4 regions of the Streptomyces griseochromogenes genome follow, and region 2 is predicted to be linked to each of the others. Evidence: riboswitches for the same ligand, from Rfam matches in the RefSeq annotation. Region 2 holds a riboswitch; each other region holds the start of a gene.
What was found. Region 2 has a riboswitch for cobalamin ahead of AVL59_RS06880 (ribonucleoside-diphosphate reductase subunit alpha). Riboswitches for the same ligand answer to the same signal wherever they lie in the genome.
Positions count from the first base shown of each region.

Region 1: linked by a shared signal. The riboswitch ahead of metE (5-methyltetrahydropteroyltriglutamate--homocysteine S-methyltransferase) and the one ahead of AVL59_RS06880 (ribonucleoside-diphosphate reductase subunit alpha) in region 2 are both predicted to bind cobalamin.
Region 3: linked by a shared signal. The riboswitch ahead of AVL59_RS25635 (hypothetical protein) and the one ahead of AVL59_RS06880 (ribonucleoside-diphosphate reductase subunit alpha) in region 2 are both predicted to bind cobalamin.
Region 4: linked by a shared signal. The riboswitch ahead of AVL59_RS36045 (cobalamin biosynthesis protein) and the one ahead of AVL59_RS06880 (ribonucleoside-diphosphate reductase subunit alpha) in region 2 are both predicted to bind cobalamin.

Region 1 is NZ_CP016279.1:2,594,728-2,600,133, forward strand. Features, by position in the region: gene metE (5-methyltetrahydropteroyltriglutamate--homocysteine S-methyltransferase) at 1-2,206, opposite strand, end outside; cobalamin riboswitch at 2,373-2,570, opposite strand; gene AVL59_RS11045 (3-hydroxybutyryl-CoA dehydrogenase) at 2,582-3,454, opposite strand; gene aceB (malate synthase A) at 3,451-5,049, opposite strand; gene aceA (isocitrate lyase) at 5,197-5,406, opposite strand, start outside.
Region 2 is NZ_CP016279.1:1,467,906-1,473,311, reverse strand. Features, by position in the region: gene AVL59_RS06895 (GntR family transcriptional regulator) at 1-401, shown strand, start outside; gene AVL59_RS06890 (DUF3311 domain-containing protein) at 538-801, shown strand; gene mctP (monocarboxylate uptake permease MctP) at 798-2,426, shown strand; cobalamin riboswitch at 2,593-2,717, shown strand; gene AVL59_RS06880 (ribonucleoside-diphosphate reductase subunit alpha) at 2,843-5,215, shown strand; gene AVL59_RS06875 (ribonucleotide-diphosphate reductase subunit beta) at 5,272-5,406, shown strand, end outside.
Region 3 is NZ_CP016279.1:5,978,044-5,983,449, reverse strand. Features, by position in the region: gene AVL59_RS25640 (molybdopterin-dependent oxidoreductase) at 1-2,152, shown strand, start outside; cobalamin riboswitch at 2,268-2,389, shown strand; gene AVL59_RS25635 (hypothetical protein) at 2,531-2,881, shown strand; gene AVL59_RS25630 (enoyl-CoA hydratase/isomerase family protein) at 2,910-4,028, shown strand; gene AVL59_RS25625 (acetyltransferase-like protein) at 4,134-4,892, shown strand; gene AVL59_RS25620 (trypsin-like serine peptidase) at 4,902-5,406, opposite strand, start outside.
Region 4 is NZ_CP016279.1:8,313,242-8,318,647, reverse strand. Features, by position in the region: gene AVL59_RS36050 (cobyric acid synthase) at 1-872, opposite strand, end outside; gene AVL59_RS36045 (cobalamin biosynthesis protein) at 869-1,813, opposite strand; cobalamin riboswitch at 1,917-2,057, opposite strand; gene AVL59_RS36040 (hypothetical protein) at 2,412-2,639, opposite strand; gene AVL59_RS36035 (inorganic phosphate transporter) at 2,673-3,935, opposite strand; gene AVL59_RS36030 (class II aldolase/adducin family protein) at 4,263-4,931, shown strand; gene AVL59_RS36025 (alpha/beta hydrolase) at 5,010-5,406, shown strand, end outside.

The DNA.
Region 1 (5,406 bases), 1.1 Mb from region 2:
ACAGCCGCTCGGCGGGGATCGCCTTCAGGCCGGTGCGCAGCAGGTCGGCAGCCTCCGCCGCGCTGGGCACGCGCGGCGAGTGGATGTCGTAGACGCCGGGTCCCGCCTCGCGCGGGTAGCCGTGGGCGGCGAGTTCACGGGCCACCTGCATGTGCGAACGGGCGGCCTCCAGGCTGATGACGTCGGCGTCGAGATCGTCGATGGCCTGGACGATGTCGCCGAACTCGGCGTAGCACATATGGGTGTGGATCTGGGTGTCCGGGCGGACGCCGCTGGTGGTCAGCCGGAAGGCCCGCGTGGCCCACTCCAGGTACGCGGGGCGGTCGGCGGCACGCAGGGGGAGGGTTTCGCGCAGGGCGGGCTCGTCGACCTGGATCACCGAAGTACCTGCCGCCTCCAGGTCGTTCACCTCCTCGCGCAGGGCGAGGGCCACCTGGCGGGCGGTGTCGGCGAGGGGCTGGTCGTCGCGGACGAAGGACCAGGCGAGCATGGTGACGGGACCGGTGAGCATGCCCTTGACCGGGCGGTCGGTGAGGGACTGGGCGTACGTCGTCCAGCGCACCGTCATCGGCTCGGGGCGCGAGATGTCGCCGGCCAGGATCGGCGGCCGGACGTAACGGGTGCCGTAGGACTGGACCCAGCCGTGCTGCGTGGCGAGGTAGCCGGTGAGCCGCTCGGCGAAGTACTGGACCATGTCGTTGCGTTCGGCCTCGCCGTGCACCAGGACGTCCAGGCCCGCCTTCTCCTGGAAGGCGATCACCTCGCGGATCTCCGCCCCGACGCGTTCCTCGTATCCGGCGGTGTCGATGCGGCCGGCCCTCAAGTCGGCGCGCGCGGAGCGCAGTTCGCCGGTCTGCGGGAAGGAGCCGATGGTCGTGGTGGGGAGCGCGGGGAGGCGCAGGTGGGCGCGCTGGGCCGCGGCCCGCTCGGGGTATGGCCGGCAGCGGCGCGCGTCGTCGTCCGTGACGGCGGCGGTGCGGGCGCGCACGGCCGGGTCATGGGTGATGGGCGAGTGTGCGCGGGAGGCCAGATCGGCCCGGTTCGCCGACAGCTGCGCGGTGATCGTGTCGGTGCCGCGGGCCAGGCCCTTGGCGAGGGTGACGATCTCGGCCGTCTTCTGCCGGGCGAAGGCGAGCCAGCGCAGGATCTGCGGCTCGATGTCCCGCTCGGCCGCCGCGTCGAGGGGGACGTGCAGGAGTGAGCAGGAGGCCGACACGTCGACCCGGTCGGCCAGGCCGAGCAGGGTGCCGAGCGTGGCCAGGGAGGCCGACAGGTCGTTGCCCCAGATGTTGCGGCCGTTCACGACACCGGCGACCAGCCGCTTGCCGGGCAGTCCGCCGACGGCCGCGAGCGCGTCCAGGTTGGCGGCGGCCGCCTCGGTGAAGTCCAGGGCCAGGCCCTCCACCGGTGCCTTGGCCAGCACCGGCAGGGCATCGCCGAGCCGGTCGAAGTAGGAGGCGACCAGCAGCTTGGGCCGGTCGGTGAGGGCACCGAGATCGCGGTAGGCGCGGGCGGCGGCGTTCAGTTCGGCCGGGGTACGGTCCTGGACCAGGGCCGGCTCGTCGAGCTGCACCCACTCGGCACCGGCCGCGCGCAGGTCGGCGAGGACCTCGGCGTACACCGGGAGCAGACGGTCCAGGAGGGTGAGCGGCTCGAAGTCCGCGGACACCCCGGGCGCGGGCTTGGCGAGCAGCAGGTAGGTCACCGGGCCGACCAGCACGGGACGTGCCGTCAACTCCAGGGCGAGGGCTTCCTTCAGCTCGGAGACCTGCTTGCCGGAGTCGGCCGCGAACCGCGTGTCCGGGCCCAACTCGGGCACGAGATAGTGGTAGTTGGTGTCGAACCACTTGGTCATCTCCAGTGGCGCGACTTCCTGCGTGCCGCGGGCCATGGCGAAGTAGCCTTCCAGCGGGTCGGCGGCGACGGCCGCCCGGTGCCGGTCGGGGATCGCGCCCACCATGACGGTGGTGTCCAGGACGTGGTCGTAGTACGAGAAGTCACCGGTCGGGACCTCGTCGACGCCGGCCTCCGCCAGCTGCCGCCAGTTGGTGCGACGCAGTTCGGCGGCGGCCGTGCGCAGGGCGTCGGCGGTGACCCGGCCCTTCCAGTGGCCCTCGATCGCCTTCTTCAGCTCCCGGCCCTGGCCCTGGCGGGGGTAGCCGTACACGGTGGCCCGTGCTGCCGCGGCTGCGGACTTGGTGGTCACGGAGATCTCCTTCGCGAGATGAATCCCTGAGATCCCGGGGACGGGACGAGAGCGCGAAGGGGTGACGTACCGGACGGCAGCGGCCGTCGGCCGTCCGTTCGGTCACGCACGCCGACCCGCCCTCGAGGTCACCGGGATTCCGCGCACGAGTCGTCCCGTACGCGGGCAGTTGGCAGGTCTTCGGACTCGCGGGCACGTCCTCATGGGGGAGGACACCTACTGGCCGTCGCTTCCCAGACCCTGTACATCGGGCCCAGTGCGTATGACGGCGGTCGTTCCCGCTCACCGCTGCGGGGCAGTCCCGGATTTCCACCGGGTTCCCTCTTACGACGCGTCCCGCCTGGCTGACGGGGCGAACCAGCTGCACCGGCCACCCTACGGGGTCGGGTCGTACATGTGGAATCCCCGACCGGCCTTGCGGCCCAGCAGCCCCGCTTCCACCATCCGCTGCAGCAGCGGGGGAGGGGCGTAGAGGGGTTCCCTGAACTCGTCGTACAGGGACTCGGCGATCGAGGCCACGGTGTCGAGCCCGATCAGGTCCGCCAGCTTCAGCGGGCCCATGGGGTGGGCGCAGCCCAGTTCCATGCCGGCGTCGATGTCGGCGGCGGTGGCGAAGCCGGACTCCGTCATACGGATCGCCGAGAGCAGGTACGGGACGAGCAGCGCGTTGACGACGAAACCGGCCCGGTCCCGGGAGCGGATGACCGTCTTGCCGAGCGTGAGCGCGGCGAACTCCTCGACGACGGCCGCCGCTTCGGGCGCCGTGTGCAGGGACGTCACGAGCTCCACCAGGGGCAGTACGGGGACAGGGTTGAAGAAGTGCAGACCTACGACCCGGTCGGCGCGGCTCGTGGCCATGCCGAGGCGCATGACGGGGAGGGAGGAGGTGTTCGTGGCCAGGACGGCCTCCGGGTCCTCGACGATCTTGTCGAGGGCCGCGAACACCTCCGCCTTGGCGTCGGCGTTCTCGACGACGGCCTCGACGACCAGCTGCCGGTCGGCCAAGTCCGCCGGCTCGCCGGTGAAGACCAGGCGGGCGAGGGCGTCCTGTGCGGCGGACCGCTCCAGCTTGCCCCGCCGTACGGCACGCTCCAGGGAAGCCGCCACCCGCTCCCGCGCGGCGTGGGCGGCCGTGGCGTCGGCCTCGCAGACGATCGTGTCGATCCCGGCCCGCGCGCACACCTCGGCGATGCCCGCGCCCATCTGGCCGCCGCCGACCACTCCGACACGCCGGATGCCGCCGCTCATGACCGGGCCTGCGTCCGGCGCACCAGGTGGCGGGCATAGGCGTCCGGGGTGAAGAAGAGCGGCAACTCACCGGTCAGTGCCGTGCGTTCGAAGAGGGCCCGGACCTCCTCCACGGGTGCCCACGGGTACTCGGCGCCCAGCGCCGCGAGTTCCTCGTCGAGCAGCCCGAGGACCGTCTCCCGGTCGATCACCCGGTGCCGCAGCCACTGCCAGATCTGCACCCGGGCGATCTCGGCGGTGGCCGCGTCCTCCATGAGGCCGCTCAGCGCGACGGCGCCCTGCCCGCGCAGCCAGGCGGCGAAGTAGCGCAGGGCGACCGAGATGTTGGTCCGCACGCCCTCCGCCGTGGGCGGCCCGCTGATCCGGCGCACCGAGAGCAGATCCGCGGCCGTCACCTCCACGTCGTCCCGCGTCCGGTCGAGCTGGTGCGGACGCTCGCCGAGGACACCGTCGAACACCTCGCGGCACACGGGTACGAGTGCGGGGTGCGCGACCCAGGAGCCGTCGAAGCCGTCCTCGGCCTCCCGCTCCTTGTCCAGCCGGACCTTGGCGAGCGCCGCCTCGTGGGCGGCCGGGTCCTTGCTCGGCACCTGCGCCGCCATACCACCGATGGCGTGGGCGCCGCGGCGGTGGCAGGTGCGCACGAGGAGTTCGGTGTACGCCCGCATGAAGGGCGCGGTCATCGTCACCTTGGCCCGGTCCGGCAGCAGGAAGTCGGTGCGGTGGCCGAAGGTCTTGATCAGGCTGAAGAGGTAGTCCCAGCGGCCCGCGTTGAGACCGGAGCTGTGCTCACGCAGCTCGTAGAGGATCTCCTCCATCTCGAACGCGGCGGTGATCGTCTCGATCAGGACGGTGGCGCGGATCGTGCCCCGGGGGATGCCGAGGAGTTCCTGCGCGGTGACGAAGACGTCGTTCCACAGTCGGGCCTCGTAGCGGTTCTCCAGCTTCGGGAGGTAGAAGTACGGGCCGTGACCCGCGTCGATCTGCCGCTGCGCGCAGTGGAAGAAGTACAGGCCGAAGTCGACGAGCGCGGCGGGCACGGGGCGTCCGTCGTACTCCAGGTGCTCCTCGTCGAGGTGCCAGCCGCGCGGCCGTACGACGACGGTGGCGAGCCGCTCCCGCCCGTCGAGCCGGTACTCCTTGCCGTCGTCGGCGGTGAAGTCGATGCGCCGCTCGATGGCGTCGAGCAGGTTCAGCTGCCCGTCGATCACATGGCGCCAGGTGGGCGCGGTGGCGTCCTCGAAGTCGGCCATCCACACCTGGGCGCCGGAGTTGAGGGCGTTGACCGTCATACGGCGCTCGGGCGGGCCGGTGATCTCCACACGGCGGTCGGTCAGGCCGGGGGCGGGCGGCGCGACGTGCCAGGTGGCGTCGGCGCGGACGGCGGAGGTGACCATGGGGAAGTCGAGCGGGGACCCGGCGGCCAGGCGCAGGGCCTGCCGGCGGCGTTCCCTCATCAGGTCCTGACGCCGCTTGCCGAAGGCCGCCGCCAGCCGGCCGACGAAGTCCAGGGCGGCGGGGGTGAGGATTTCATCATGGCGGTGCCCCGGGGCACCGAGGACGCGGACATGATGGGTCAGTGAACTGATGGACATCGGGTCTCCTGAAGAGGACGCAAACGAAGGGTGCGGACCGACCGTCATTCCGTCGAACACACCTGGGGGCGCGGGGCTGTATCGACACGCGGCCACCGCCGCGTGTGCGCGACCAGCCCCCACGCACCCGCAGTCGACGAACCGGACCTAGTGGAACTGCTCCTCCTCCGTGGACCCGGCCAACGCCGTGGTGGAAGAGGCGGGATTCACGGCAGTGGAGACCAGGTCGAAATAGCCCGTACCGACTTCACGCTGGTGCCTGACCGCCGTGAAGCCGTGCGCCTGCGCCGCGAACTCCCGTTCCTGCAGGTCGACATACGCGGTCATGCCGTGCTCGGCGTAACCGCGGGCCAGGTC
Region 2 (5,406 bases):
ACGACCGGCTCGCCGAACTGCTCGACATCACGGCCGGCGGACGCGTGCTGCGCATCGAGCGGCTGCGCATGGCCAACGGCGAGCCGATGGCCATCGAGACCACCCATCTGTCGGCCAAGCGCTTCCCGGCCCTCAGGCGCTCGCTCGTGAAGTACACGTCCCTCTACACCGCCCTCGCCGAGGTCTACGACGTCCATCTCGCCGAGGCCGAGGAGACCATCGAGACCTCGCTGGCCACCCCGCGCGAGGCGGGCCTGCTCGGCACCGACGTGGGCCTGCCGATGCTGATGCTCTCCCGCCATTCCCTGGACCGCGAGGGCAAGCCGGTGGAGTGGGTACGGTCCGTCTACCGGGGCGACCGGTACAAGTTCGTGGCGAGACTCAAGCGCCCGCAGGACTAGGCGGAGTTGAGGTCTTCACGACTCAACCTCCAAATCGACATACCGACATGCGGACGAGGTCTTCCGCATCCATGACACCGTCACCTAGATTGCCTGCGCATTACACAGGTGATCAGTGAGGGGACGGAGCCGTGGCATGTCCGAAACGCCTGAAGTGAGACCACCGGTCGTGACACCGGCCCGCGTGATCATCGGCCTGTGCCTCGTCGCACCCTTCGTGGCGATGCTGTGGGTCGGCTCGTACGCCAAGACGGATCCCGCCTTCATCGGGATCCCGTTCTTCTACTGGTACCAGATGCTGTGGGTGCTGATCTCCACCGCGCTCACGATGCTGGCGTACCGGCTGTGGCAGCGTGACCAGCGCGCCCGCAAGGGCGCGAACGGGGGTGCGGCGAAGTGAAGGACGGCGTCAACGGCGTCGCGCTCGGCGTCTTCATCTTCTTCTTCCTGGCCGTCACGGTCATGGGCTTCCTGGCCGCCCGCTGGCGCAGGGCCGACAACGAGCACTCCCTGGACGAATGGGGCCTGGGCGGACGGTCGTTCGGCACCTGGATCACCTGGTTCCTGCTCGGCGGCGACCTCTACACGGCGTACACGTTCGTCGCCGTGCCCGCGGCCGTCTACGCGGCGGGCGCGGCGGGCTTCTTCGCCGTCCCGTACACGATCCTCGTCTACCCGCTGATCTTCACGTTCCTGCCGCGCCTGTGGTCGGTGTCCCACAAGCACGGCTACGTGACGACCTCGGACTTCGTGCGCGGCCGCTTCGGCTCCAAGGGCCTGTCGCTGGCCGTGGCGCTGACCGGCATCCTCGCGACGATGCCGTACATCGCGCTCCAGCTCGTCGGCATCCAGGCCGTGCTGGACGTGATGGGCGTGGGCGGCGGCGAGAACACCAACTGGTTCGTCAAGGACCTCCCCCTGCTGATCGCCTTCGGCGTGCTGGCGGCGTACACCTACTCCTCGGGTCTGCGCGCCCCCGCCCTGATCGCGTTCGTCAAGGACGCGCTGATCTACATCGTGATCACGGTGGCGATCATCTACATCCCGATCAAGCTGGGCGGGTTCGACGACGTCTTCGCCAAGGCGGGCCACGCCTTCAGCCAAGTCAACCCGGCGACGGGCAAGCCGCGCGGCGTGCTCGCCCCGCCTCGGGCGGGCCAGTGGACGTACGCCACGCTGGCGCTCGGCTCGGCGCTCGCGCTGTTCATGTATCCGCACTCGATCACCGCGACGCTGTCGTCCAGGAGCCGTGAGGTGATCCGGCGCAACACCACGATCCTGCCGCTGTACTCGCTGATGCTGGGCCTGCTGGCCCTCCTCGGCTTCATGGCGGTCGCGGCCGGGGTGAAGGTCACCAACGGGCAGCTGGCCATCCCGCAGCTGTTCGAGGACATGTTCCCGGACTGGTTCGCGGGCGTGGCCTTCGCGGCGATCGGCATCGGCGCCCTCGTGCCCGCGGCCATCATGTCCATCGCGGCGGCGAACCTCTTCACCCGCAACATCTACAAGGACTTCATCAAGCCGGACGCCACGCCGAAGCAGGAGGCCCAGGTCTCCAAGTTCGTGTCGCTGCTGGTGAAGGTCGGCGCCCTGGTCTTCGTGCTGACCATGGACAAGACAGTCGCCATCAACTTCCAGCTGCTGGGCGGCATCTGGATCCTGCAGACCTTCCCGGCCCTGGTCGGCGGCCTGTTCACCCGCTGGTTCCACCGCTGGGCGCTGCTGGCCGGCTGGGCGGTCGGCATGGTGTACGGCACGTTCGCCGCGTACGGCATCGCCTCCCCGACCCAGAAGCACTTCGGCGGCAACGCCAAGGAGATCCCGGGCATCGGCGAGATCGGCTACATCGGCCTGACGGCCTTCGTCCTGAACGTCCTCGTCACGCTGGTCCTCACCGTCGTCCTGAAGGCCCTGAAGGCCCCCGAGGGGCTCGACGAGACCCGCCCGGAGGACTACACGGCGGACGCGGGCGAGCCGGGAGTTCAGGTGGAACTCCCGCCGGCCACGGCGGACGCCGGGCACTGAAACGCGCCCTGAAGGGGCGCGAGGAACTGCGCGAGCAACCACGATCCACCCGCAGCGGGCCGCCGACAACAAGTACCACGGCGGCCCGCTGTTGACACTCTGAAGCCGCCACAACACGCAACAGACACAACATCTGGGGGTGACACGACAGCCCGGCACTAGATGTATGCTCGTCCTCGCTGTCGCCGCAGGGGAATCCGGTGCGAATCCGGAACTGTCCCGCAACGGTGTACTTGCGTGCATCCGCACGCCTGTGTCAGTCCGAGGACCTGTCGGCAGCGCGCACCCGGCCGTCCGGCGCGGGTGCCTTGAGACGTCCGGGCCTCGTGGAGCGGGTCGGTGGACGCGACGCCCCGCGCGCTCGTGCTGCCCCCTGCCCTCCGCAAGGCCCCGTGCCGAGCGAGGGAGAGCCCCACGTGACCATCGCGCCAGCCGACCCGGCTTCAGCCATCCAGGCTACCGAGGCCCCGGTGGAGACGGACGGTCCCGGTACCGCGCTGCTGCGGACCCTGACCGAGCTGACCGCCGATCTCCCCGACGCGGACCCCGGCCGGGTCGCCGCGGCCGCGCTGCGCGGCCGGTCCGCCCGGGCCGACGAGGCGGAGTTGCGCGAGCTGGCCACGGAGGCGGCCGCCGGTCTCATCTCCGAGGACCCGGCCTACTCCCGGCTGGCCGCCCGGCTGCTGACCCTCTCCATCCGCGCGGAGGCCGCCTCGCAGGGCGTGACGTCCTTCACCGAGTCCGTCGCCGTGGGCCACCGCGAGGGTCTCATCGCCGACCGGACCGCCGAGTTCGCCCGGCTGCACGCCGCCCGCCTGGACTCCCTGGTCGACCGGGCGGCCGACGACCGCTTCGGCTACTTCGGCCTGCGCACCCTGCACAGCCGCTACCTGCTGCGCCACCCGATCACCCGCCAGGTCATCGAGACGCCCCAGCACTTCATGCTGCGCGTCGCCGCCGGCCTCGCCGAGGACGACAGCGCCCGCGCGGTGGACGAGGTCGCGGCGCTCTACGGGCTCATGAGCCGCCTCGACTACCTGCCCTCCTCCCCCACGCTCTTCAACTCCGGTACACGCCACCCGCAGATGTCCTCCTGCTACCTGCTGGACTCCCCGCTGGACGAGCTGGACTCCATCTACGACCGCTACCACCAGGTCGCCCGCCTCTCCAAGCACGCCGGCGGCATCGGGCTGTCCTACTCCCGTATCCGCAGCCGCGGTTCGCTCATCCGCGGCACCAACGGGCACTCCAACGGCATCGTCCCGTTCCTGAAGACCCTGGACGCCTCGGTGGCCGCGGTGAACCAGGGCGGCCGGCGCAAGGGTGCCGCGGCCGTGTACCTGGAGACCTGGCACTCCGACATCGAGGAGTTCCTGGAGCTGCGGGACAACACCGGTGAGGACGCCCGCCGTACCCACAACCTGAACCTCGCGCACTGGATCCCGGACGAGTTCATGCGCCGGGTCAACGCCGACGCGCAATGGTCGCTGTTCTCCCCGGCGGACGTGCCGGAACTGGTCGACCTGTGGGGCGAGGAGTTCGACGCCGCCTACCGCAAGGCTGAGGCGGCGGGCCTCGCGAAGAAGACCATCCCGGCCCGCGATCTGTACGGCCGCATGATGCGCACCCTCGCGCAGACCGGCAACGGCTGGATGACCTTCAAGGACGCCGCCAACCGCACGGCCAACCAGACGGCGACCGCGGGCCATGTCGTCCACTCCTCCAACCTCTGCACGGAGATCCTGGAGGTCACGGACGACGGGGAGACCGCGGTCTGCAACCTGGGCTCGGTCAACCTCGGTGCCTTCGTCAGCGACGGGGACATCGACTGGCAGCGCCTGGACGAGACGGTCCGCACGGCCGTCACCTTCCTCGACCGGGTGGTCGACATCAACTTCTACCCGACCGAGCAGGCGGGCCGCTCCAACGCCAGGTGGCGTCCGGTGGGCCTGGGCGCCATGGGTCTGCAGGACGTCTTCTTCAAGCTGCGCGTGCCCTTCGACTCGCCCGAGGCCAAGGCCCTGTCCACGCGGATCGCCGAGCGCGTCATGCTCGCCGCGTACGAGGCCTCCGCCGACCTCGCCGAGCGCAACGGCCCGCTGCCGGCCTGGGAGAAGACCCGTACCGCCCAGGGCGTCCTGCACCCCGACCACTACGACGTCGAGCTGAACTGGCCCGAGCGCTGGGCGGCCCTGCGCGAGCGGATCGCCGCGGTCGGCATGCGCAACTCGCTGCTCCTCGCGATCGCCCCGACCGCGACCATCGCCTCCATCGCGGGCGTGTACGAGTGCATCGAGCCGCAGGTCTCCAACCTGTTCAAGCGCGAGACGCTGTCCGGCGAGTTCCTCCAGGTCAACTCGTACCTGGTGAAGGACCTGAAGGAGCTCGGCGTCTGGGACGCGCGCACCCGTGAGGCACTGCGAGACTCCAACGGCTCCGTCCAGGACTTCGTGTGGATCCCGGCCGATGTGCGGGCGCTGTACCGCACGGCGTGGGAGATCCCGCAGCGCGGCCTGATCGACATGGCCGCGGCCCGCACCCCGTTCCTGGACCAGGCGCAGTCCCTGAACCTGTTCCTGGAGACGCCGACCATCGGCAAGCTCTCCTCGATGTACGCGTACGCCTGGAAGTCGGGCCTGAAGACGACGTACTACCTGCGCTCGCGCCCGGCGACCCGGATCGCCCGCGCGGCGCAGGCTCAGCCGACCATCCCCGTCCAGCAGGTGGCCGACCCCGACGCCGTCGCCTGCTCCCTGGAAAACCCCGAGTCCTGCGAGGCCTGCCAGTAATTCCCGCCCGCCACCCGACCACCACCCCTGGAGGACGGCGCTTCGCGCCGACTGTGATGACCCGTAACACCAATCTCCTCGACCCGGGCTTCGAGCTGACTCTCCGCCCCATGCGCTACCCGGACTTCTACGAGCGCTACCGGGACGCCATCAAGAACACCTGGACCGTGGAAGAGGTCGACCTCCACTCG
Region 3 (5,406 bases), 4.5 Mb from region 2:
CTGTTTCGCGCCGTTCCACTGGAACGACCTGTTCGGGGAGTACCTGAGCGTCAACGCCGTGACCAGCGATGCCGTCGACCCGCTGTCGTTCCAGCCCGAGTTCAAGGTGTGCGCGGTGTCGCTGACCAAGGTGGCCACCCCGGTGACGGTTCAGGCACCGGCCCTTGCGGCCGCGGAGGCCACCACTCCGCCATCGGCCGCGTCGGCCCTTCGACCGCCCGCCTCCCCTGCTGCCCATTCCTCTCCCAACCCGTTCGGGCTGGAACCCGCGCCCCTGCCGGTCCTCACCGAACACGAACGCCGCTATCTGACCGGCTTCCTGGCCGGCATCCCGTTCGGCGCGCCGGGCGTACCGGTGCTGCCGCCGGACGCCCCTTTCAGCCCGGAGCACGCCCTGTGGGTGAACGGTGCGCTGGCCGGGATGTACTCCAGAGCGGAGGCGACGCATTCCACCGCGCACGGCATCGACGGCTCCCCGCGGTCGTCCGCCCCGTCCGCGGACGCCCCGCGCCGCCAGGTCGTGATCCTCTGGGCGTCGCAGACCGGCAACGCCGAGGAGTTCGCGATCGCCGCGTCCGAGAGACTCACCTCCGACGGCCACTCCGCCGCCCTCCTGCCCATGGAGGAGGCCGACCCCGCAGCGCTGCCCTCCGACGCCGACCTGCTGCTGATCACGAGCACCTTCGGCGACGGCGACGCCCCGGACAACGGCGCCGAGTTCTGGGACGCCCTCGCCTCGCCCGACGCCCCGCGCCTCGCGGGCAGGCGCTACGCCGTCCTCGCCTTCGGCGACTCCTCGTACGACGACTTCTGCGGCCATGGCCGCCGTCTCGACCGGCGCATGGAGGAGCTGGAGGCGATACGCCTGGCCCCGCGCACCGACTGCGAACCGGACTTCGAGACCGAGGCCGGGGCCTGGCTCGACCAGGTGCTCACTGTGCTGAAGAGCCCCGAGCACCCGGCCTCCGATCCCGCCTTCGATCCGGCGCCCGATCCGGCCCCCGCCACCCCGGCGGCTCCCCGCCCGAGCCGTTCCGCCCCCGTCACCGCCCGCCTGACCGGAAACCGCCTGCTGAGCCTGCCCGGTGCGGTCAAGGAGGTGAGGCGCTTCACCTTCGACACGCGTGACAGCGACACCCCGCTGGTCTACGAGGCCGGGGACGCCCTGGCGGTGCAGCCGGTCAACTGGCCGGAGCTCGTGACGGAGTGGCTGGCCGTCACCGGCCTGGACGCGGACGCGGCCGTTCGGGTCACCAACGCCGGGGACGTGCCCTTCGCCGAGGCACTGCTGCGCCATCTGGACATCACCCGTATCACTCCCGGCCTGCTGCGCTTCGTCGCCGACCGCGCCCGCGACCCGCGCGAGCTGCGCAAGCTGCTGCGGCAGGACAACAAGGGGGAGCTGGCCCAGTGGTCCTGGGGCCGCCAGGCCGTCGACGTGGTCGCCGAGTTCGGAATCCGGGCCGGGGCACAGCAATGGGCCGACGTGCTGGGGCGCCTGCAACCCCGCATGTACTCCATATCCTCCAGCCCCCTGACAGACCCTCACCTCGTCTCGCTGACCGTCTCCGTCGTCCGCTACGAGAACCTCGGCGGCCGCCCCCGACAGGGCGTGTGCTCCCCGTTCCTCGCCGACGCCGAGCCCGGCACACCGGTTCCGGTCCGCGTCCAGCGGGCGTCGCACTTCCGCCCGCCCGCCGACCCCGCAGCACCGGCCGTGATGGTGGGCCCCGGCACCGGCGTCGCGCCCTTCATCGGCTTTCTGGAGGACCGCCGGGCCCGCGGCCACCACGCGCCGAACTGGCTGTTCTTCGGCGAACAGCGCCGGGCCGCCGACTTCTACTACGAGGAGGAGCTGACCGCGTTCCTCGCCGACGGCACGCTCACCCGTCTGGACACCGCCTTCTCCCGCGATCAGCGCGCCAAGATCTACGTCCAGGACCGGATGCGCGAACACGGTGCGCAGCTGTGGTCCTGGCTCCGGGACGGCGCCCATCTCTACGTCTGCGGCGACGCCTCCCGGATGGCCAAAGACGTCGACCGGGCCCTGCGGGAGACGGCCGTCGTCCACGGCGGCCTGGACGAGGCCGAGGCGGCGGCGTACGTCAAACAGCTCGCCGCCGACAAGCGCTACGCGCGCGACGTGTACTGACCACGACGGCCGGGGCCGCCGCGTCGGCCGGTCCGGGTGCCCGGGTCGTCGTCGCGAGGATGACGGGAGCTGGTCGGCGATGGAATGATGATCCGCGACAAGGCGACGGCGATCCGAGGAAGCCGGTGTGAATCCGGCGCGGTCCCGCCACTGTGATCGGTGAGCGAGTTCCGACAGGCCACTGTCCGCGAGGGCGGGAAGGCCGGGACGAGCGACGACCCGAGAGCCAGGAGACTCACGCGGTCGCCTCCTCGACGGACACCGGGGCGGATTTCCCCGGGGGAGGAGTGGTTGACCGTGCCAGAGAACCTGGCGGAACCGGCATCCGGCGACGCGGTAGTCGTACCGGGGGCCGAACCGGCGCCCTGCCGTGTCGTCGTGTGCCGGGACTGCTGCTGTGGCAGTACCAAGGTGACCGGCGTCGATCACGCGGGGCAGACCGCGCGTCTGCGAGCGGAGGTTCCTGTGCGCATCTCCGCCTGCCTCGACGTCTGCGAACAGGCCAACGTCATCGTCGTACAGCCCTCCGCCGCCGGACGGGCCGCCGGCGGCCGACCGGTCTGGCTGGGACTCGTCAACGACCCCCACGCCACCGAGGACATCACCGACTGGGTACGCGCGGGCGGGCCGGGCATCGCACCCCTGCCGGAGATCCTCGATCTCTATGCCTTCACACCGCCGCGGCTCAGCGCGGCGACCCGGGACCGGCGCGGCGTGAGCCGTCGTTGAACCATCGAGACAAGGAACCGATGAGATCATGCGTGTCGATCGTGGCCCGCGGCCTGACGGAGGCGTTCGGACGACCGGTACCGAGGAATCCGTCCTGCTGCACACAGCCGGACGGGCCGCCCACATCACCCTCAACCGGCCGAAGGCACTCAACGCGCTGTCCCACGCGATGGTGCGCCGCATCGATGAGGCCCTGACCGCCTGGGAGCACGACCCGGCCGTGGAGACCGTGGTCATCACCGGGGCCGGGGAGCGCGGTCTGTGCGCGGGCGGCGACATCCGCGCCGTCCACGACGACGCGCGCGACGGCGACGGCACCGCCTCGGCCGCGTTCTGGCGCGACGAGTACCACCTCAACGCCCGCATCGCCCACTACCCCAAGCCCTACGTCGCCGTCATGGACGGCATCGTCATGGGCGGCGGCGTCGGCATCTCGGCGCACGGCAGCGTACGGATCGTCACCGAACGGTCGAGGGTCGCCATGCCCGAGACCGGCATCGGCTTCGTCCCCGACGTCGGCGGCACCTACCTCCTCTCCCTCGCCCCGGGCGAACTGGGCACCCACCTCGCACTGACCGGCGCACAGATCGGCGCCGCCGACGCCCTGCTGTGCGGGCTCGCCGACCACTACGTGCCGTCCGACGCGCTCCGGGCCTTCGTCGCCGACCTCGCCGACCTGACCGTGGAGCAGGTGCTCGCCCGTCACACGCAGTCGCCGCCCACGGGCGAGTTGGCCGGCCGGAGGGAGTGGATCGACGCCTGCTACGCCGCCGACACGGTGGAGGAGATCGTCCGGCGGCTGCTCGCCCATGGCGACACGGCGGCGAAGGAAGCAGCGGAGACCCTGCTCACCAGGTCGCCCAGCGCCCTGAAGGTCACCCTGGCCGCCCTGCGCCACGCCCGGCGGCTCGGCTCGCTGGAGCGGGTTCTCGACCAGGAGTACCGCGTCTCCTGCGCCGCCCTGAGCACTCCCGACCTGGTGGAGGGCATCCGCGCCCAGGTCATCGACAAGGACCGCAACCCCCGCTGGTCGCCCGCGACCCTCGCCGAAGTGACCGACACCGACGTCGAGCGCTGCTTCACCTCCCTCGGCGAACACGAACTCGGCCTCGCCGGGCCCGGCACGACTCCCGAGGCGGCCCGGTGAGCTGAACCGACGTGTTCACCGGACGGCCGGCACGAGCCGCCGTCGAGGGGTAAAACCGCTGGCCAAGAGGGTGTTCCCATGACAGGGTTCCCCACCGTGACAGACATGGACAGCATCTTGATCACCCCGCTCACCGAGCGTCCGTCATTGACGTCCCGGCTCTACGAGATGACCGAGACGTGGCCCGCTTTCATCCCTCAGGATCTGGTCGCGGGCGCCCTGTTGAGCCGGGTGGCCGAAGACTTCCCCGAGTACTGCGTGGTGGCGACGGACGGCGACCGCGTAGTGGCACGCGGGTTGAGTGTGCCCTTCGACGCCGGGCTCGACGGCCGTGAGGAGATGCCGGACAAGGGCTGGGACCAAGTGCTCGTATGGGCCTACCGCGACCGGCACCTCGGGAACGCGCCGACGACAGCCAGCGCGCTGGAGATCACGGTGGACACCGAGTACCTCGGCCGTGGTCTGTCCTACCGCATGCTGACCGCGCTGCGGGACGGCGCCCGACGACAGGGCCACGACGCGTTGCTGGCCCCGGTCCGTCCCACGGCCAAACACCTCGAACCACGGGTCCCCATGGCCGACTACATCCGCCGGCGGCGCGAGGACGGACTGCCTGCCGACCCGTGGCTGCGCGTGCACGTCAAGTCCGGTGGCAGCGTCGAGAAGGTCGCCACGGCGTCGATGACGGTCAGCGGCTCCCTGGCCCAGTGGCGGCAGTGGACCGGCCTGCCCTTCGACAGTGACGGGGACATCGACGTACCGGGCGCCCTCGTCCCGGTCCACTGCGACACCGCACATGACCGCGCGGTCTACGTCGAACCCAACGTGTGGATCCGGCACGGCGTGCGTCCTTCGACCACCTGACGACCTCGCTCAGGAGGCCGGGGTGACGAGCGTGTGCTCGTCACCCAGCCGGGTGACGCCGGTGTCGGTGTACATGGTGGTCTCACCGTCGGACCGGCGGACGACGAGGTCGTCCGTGCGGCCGTTTCCCGTGTAGTCGCCGGTGGTCATCGCCACGCCGTGGGTCCACGGCTCGTTGGCGTCCAGGAGGCGCCGCTCGGTGCCGAGCGCAGAGGTGGTGGTGCCGACGTAGTCGTCCAGTTCGCCGTCGGACCAGCGCACCATCAGGTCCCACTTCTGGTTGCCGGAGAACTCACCGCCGGTGAGGAGCGTGGCGTTCTTCCACGTGCCGTTCGGTTCCTTGAGCCGGTGCTTCTGGCCGAAGGTACCGGCACCGACGTTGGTGTAGAGGGTCAGCTCGCCGTTCGACCACCGCACCATCAGGTCGGTGACGTACTGGCCCGCGCCGAAGCGGCCCGCGGTGATCTGGGTGGCGTTCTTCCAGGTGTCGTTGGGGCCGATCATCCGGGTGCCC
Region 4 (5,406 bases), 6.8 Mb from region 2:
ACGAACCGCACCACGACGCCCGGTTCGGCGGCCAGGGCGTCCACGTCCGTGAAGTTCGACATGAGCGGGACCGCGCAGACGGCGACCCGCAGCACGTCCTCGCCGACGGGGGGAGCCACGGCCGACTCGCGGACGGTGCCGCGCAGGGAGACCCGGAGCCCGTCCTCCTCGTCGATGCCGAGCCCGTGCCGGAACGGCAGCACGCCGTAGGTGTGCCGTCCGGTGAGCCCGTGCAGCATGTCCAGCCCCGGCTCCAGCAGGCTGACATCCCCGCGGAACTTGTTCACCAGGAACCCGGCGACCAGTTCCTGGTCCTCCGGTGAGAGCAGGGCGACCGTGCCGAAGAACGAGGCGAAGACACCGCCCCGGTCGATGTCGCCGACGACGAGCACGGGCAGCCGCGCGTTCCGCGCGATCCCCATGTTCACGATGTCGGTCCGCCGCAGATTGATCTCCGCGGGCGAACCGGCCCCCTCACAGATCACCGCGTCATACGTGCCCCGCAACTCGGCCAGACAGTCCAGGACCGTGCCCAGAAGCCGTTGCCGGCGCCCTCCGTGGTACCCGCGCGCGCTCAGCTCGCCCACCGGCTTGCCCAGCAGCACCACCTGGCTGCTCTGTTCGCCGCCCGGCTTGAGCAGCACGGGGTTCATCAGCGCCGTCGGTTCGACGCGACAGGCCTGGGCCTGCATGGCCTGCGCCCGCCCGATCTCGGCGCCCTCGCGCGTCACGAACGAGTTCAGGGACATGTTCTGCGCCTTGAAGGGCGCGACCTTGACGCCCTGGCGCACCAGCCACCGGCAGATCCCGGCCGTCACGACGCTCTTGCCGGCGTCGGAGGTGGTACCGGCGACGAGGAGACCACCGTTCACTTCCCACGTCCCTTCACGAGTCGGCGCGCGGCGACCGTCGCGCCGAGCGCGAGCAGGCCGACGCGGCGGGAGAGCCGTACGGCCCGGTCGATGTCGGTGACCTGGACGGCCCGCCCGGAATCCCCGTTGAGCACGGGCCGGTGCTCGACGCGTCCGCCGTAGGAGAGCGTGCCGCCCAGCCGCACACCGAGAGCGCCCGCGAACGAGGCCTCGACGGGCCCGGCGTTGGGGCTCGGGTGCTTGCGGGCGTCGGCCCGCCAGGCGCGCAGGGCGCCGCGCGGGTCGGGTCCGGCGGCGGCCGCGAGTACGGCGGTCAGCCGCGCCCCCGGCCAGCCGGCGAGGTCGTCGAGCCGGGCGGAGGCCCAGCCGTAGCGCCGGAAGCGGGCCGACTTGTGCCCCACCATCGCGTCCAGGGTGTTGACGGCCCGGAACCCGAGCAGCCCCGGCACCCCGCCCACCGCACCCCACACCAGCGCACCCACGACGGCGTCGGAGGTGTTCTCGGCGACGGACTCGACCACGGCCCGGGCGATCCCGTCGGCGTCGAGGGCCTGCGGATCCCGGCCGCACAGATGCGGCAGCCGCGCCCGCGCCGCCTCGATGTCCCCGGCCTCCAGCGCGCGCCCGACGGTCCGGGCCTCCCGGGCCAGCGACGTGCCCCCGACGACGGCCCAGGTGGCGGCACCGGCCAGCGCGACGGAGGCGGCGGGGGAGCGGCGTACGGCCCGCTCGGCGACGGCCCCCAGCGCCACGGCGCCGCCCGCGCACACGGCGGTGTGCAGGGCGCCCCAGCCACGGTGGTCGTGCCACAGCACGCGTTCCACGGCCGCGGCCGCGCGCCCGAACACGGCGACCGGATGCCCGCGGCGCGGATCGCCGAGGAACAGGTCGCCGAGAAGGCCGGCGGCGGCGCCGTACGCGTATGAGCGATCGGCACCCATCGGCTCAGCCGGCCGTGGGCTCAGGGGCGGGTCCGGTACTGGTCCTCGATCGGCGGCCGAGCATGGCGATATGTGTCCTCACTCAGGGTGTCCGCGCCCTGGTTCGACGAGACCGGCGGTGAGAGTTCCTGGCTCCCGGGGATGTTCTTCCCCGGTGACAGTGGCGGGACCGCGCCGGATTCGCACCGGCTTCCTCTTCTGCCGCCGTACATGGCGTGGGCAGTCCACCACGCACCCGGAAGGGCCGTCAACTTGCCTTTGACCTGGGACGGTGGACTGTGCTGAGGCCCACATCGCCGGCCCGCCGGGCCGTGCCCGACGACCGGGTCGCGGTGAATTCCCCCTCCTCCGGGCGACGTTCGGGGATCCCTCTTGTGCTCACACACCGTGAGCATGGCAAGGGTGCGTACGTCTCATACGGGATGCAACGGACGCGGGGGAGACGCACGGTGGCGTACGTGGCCGAACTGCCGCCGGACGACGGTCAGGTCGTACCGCCGGAGGTGGTGGGCGGGTCCCGCCCGCCGTGGACACACCTGCGCCCTGCCGCTCCGGCTGACGTGCCGGCCCGGCAGGGCGCAGGAGGGACTCCGGGGAACTAGGCCTTGGCCACGATCAAATGGATCCCGTAGGCCACCGCGGCCGCGCAGGCCGCGAAGCACACGTACGCGCCCGTCACCGCCAGCGCGGCGGAGCCGCCCTGTGCGGCGGCCTTCTCGCGGCGCGCGAGGCCGTTGATGCCGAGGGTGAACAGGGCCACCAGGCCCACCGTGAACACGAGGCTGACGCCGAAGACGGAGCCGAGGGCCGCCCAGTCGATCTTCATGGGGATGCTTCCTTCAGTTACCGGGTGCTCGGGTCAGACCGTGGCGGCCGGCGGGGTCGCCGGAGCGGCGGGGGCCGGGTCGGTGGCGGCGGCCGGAGACGGGATCGTGGCCGTCAGGCCCTCGGTGACGGTGCCCGCGGGCGGCGGGGTCACCGCGGCGATGGCGGTGGTCACCACGCCGGCCGGCTCGGCGGTGTCGTCGGCCACGACGTTGGTGTGGTCGACGACCTGGCGACGGGAGATCTTCCAGATCGTGGCGCTGGCGCCGACGAGGAAGACGGCGACGACCGCGGTGCCCCAGTCGCCCAGGTCCGTGACGGACTCGGCGCCCGCGCCGACCAGTGCGGCGGCCGGGAGGGTGAGCACCCAGGCGACGGCCATGCGGGTCGCGGTGGACCAGCGGACCACACCGCCCTTGCGGCCGAGGCCCGCGCCCATCACCGAGCCGGAGACGACATGGGTGGTGGAGAGGGAGAAGCCGAGGTGGGAGGAGGCCAGGATGGCGGTGGCCGCGCTGGTCTGGGCGGCGAAGCCCTGTCGCGGCTCCAGGTCGGTCAGCCCCTTGCCCATGGTGCGGATGATGCGCCAGCCGCCGATGTAGGTACCGAGCGCGATGGCCAGGCCCGCGGAGAGGATCACCCAGGTGGGAGGGTTGGAGCCGGGGGCGACCGCGCCGCCCGCGATCAGCGCCAGGGTGATGATGCCCATCGTCTTCTGGGCGTCGTTGGTGCCGTGGGCCAGGGAGACCAGGCCGGCCGAGGCGATCTGCCCCGCGCGGTAGCCCTTGCGGGTGGCCTCGCCCTCGGCGCCGCGGCCGATGCCGTAGGAGAACCGGGTGGCGAACATCGCCGCGAGACCCGCCACGACCGGGGCGGCGACCGCCGGGAGCAGGACCTTGGTGACCAGGACGTCACCGTGGACGGCACCGAAGCCGGCGGAGGCGACGGTGGCGCCGATCAGGCCGCCCATCAGCGCGTGGGAGGAGCTGGAGGGCAGTCCCACCAGCCAGGTCACCAGGTTCCAGAGGATCGCGCCGACCAGCGCGGCGAATATGACCTCGGGACGTATGCCGTTCTCGTCGACGAGACCCTTGGAGATCGTGTTGGCGACCTCCACGGAGAGGAAGGCGCCTACAAGGTTGAGGGCGGCGGACATGGCCACCGCGACCTTGGGCTTGAGCGCACCGGTCGAGATGGTCGTGGCCATCGCGTTGGCGGTGTCGTGGAAACCGTTCGTGAAATCAAACGCGAGTGCGGTTACCACCACAATCGCGAGGATCAGCGAGAAGTTTTCCATTTACCCAGGCAATCGTTCGAGGTCATTGGCTGTTGGACCGTAGGCAACCTGGGTGAACGGAAAGTGAACTGAAGCGGGCTTCAGGATGTCAGTGGCGGGTTGTCGGGGTCGTGTTCGGGTCGACATCCCAGGCGCCCCATGGCTGCCGGCCGCGCGCGAAGGCCCGCGGTCGCCTCGGCGGCCCGCGAAAGAGATCCTGGTCACCCCGCGGGCCGCCGCCGAGACGGGCGAGCGGCGCGCCGTCCGGCGCCCGCTCGGGAGTACGAATTCAGGCCCGATTCACGCCACGGGACCCCGCGGCGCCGGGCCGGCTGGCAGGATCCCCGCATGGCTGAACAGCGACGGGATCCGGAAGCGGAAGAGTCACACCTGTGGGAGGGCGTGGTCGCGACGGCCCGGCGGACCGTCGCCGACGGGCTGGTCGTCGGCACCTCCGGCAATGTGTCGGCGCGCGTCGGGGACCTCGTGCTGGTCACCCCGTCGGGCGTGCCCTACGACCGGCTGACCCCGAACGACATCACCGGCGTCGACCTCGACGGATGCCAGGTGCTCGGCACGCTCGTGCCGACCAGCGAGCTGCCCATGCACCTGGCCGTCTACCGCACCACCGACGCCCGCGCCGTCGTCCACACCCACGCGGTGCACGCCACGGCCGTCTCCACCCTCGTGACCGAGCTGCCCCCGATCCACTACATGGCCGCGGCCATGGGCGGCCCCGCCCGGGTCGCCCCCTACGCGGCCTACGGCACGGACGAACTGGCCGAGAACATGCTCAGCGCCCTCGCCGGCCGCTCCGGCTGCCTCCTGCGGAACCACGGCATGATCACCTACGGCGCCACCCTCGACCAGGCCTACGACCGCACCGCCCAGCTGGAGTGGATGTGCCGGCTGTGGCTGACGGCGTCCGCGGCGCCGGGCCGCGCGCCCTCCCTGCTGACGGAGGAACAGATGGAAGAGGCCGGGGCACGTTTGAAGGGGTACGGCCAGCGGGGGTGACCGCACCCTCGTCCGGATCCGTCGTGACGGCCGGGCCCTCCGCTGGCCGTCGGCCCGGCGCGCCACGACACTGGATCCGTGCGCACCGTCAAAGCGACCGCAGCCGCACTCACCGCGGTGCTGGCCGCCGGCGCCGTGTCCGTGGCCGCCGGCCGATTCGCCAGCGACGCCGCGCTGAAGGCGCCCGCGGGCCGCCCCCTGCCCACCGAACCCCGGCTCACCGTGCACGGCACCGCCGCGGGCCGGATCGCGCTCACCCGCGACCTGGCCTCCCTGCGCCCCGGCACCTACGGCCTGGCCGGCGACGGCTCCCACGCGGTCGTCGGTCCCGTCCTGGAGGCGGCGGAGCACACCGCCGACACCGTCGTACGCCGTCTCGTACGCGTCACGCACGGCACCCTCGCCCCCGGCGACGCGGTCTGGCTCACCCCGAACCTGTACGTCGGCGATCCGGGCGCCGCCCTCGGCATCGACC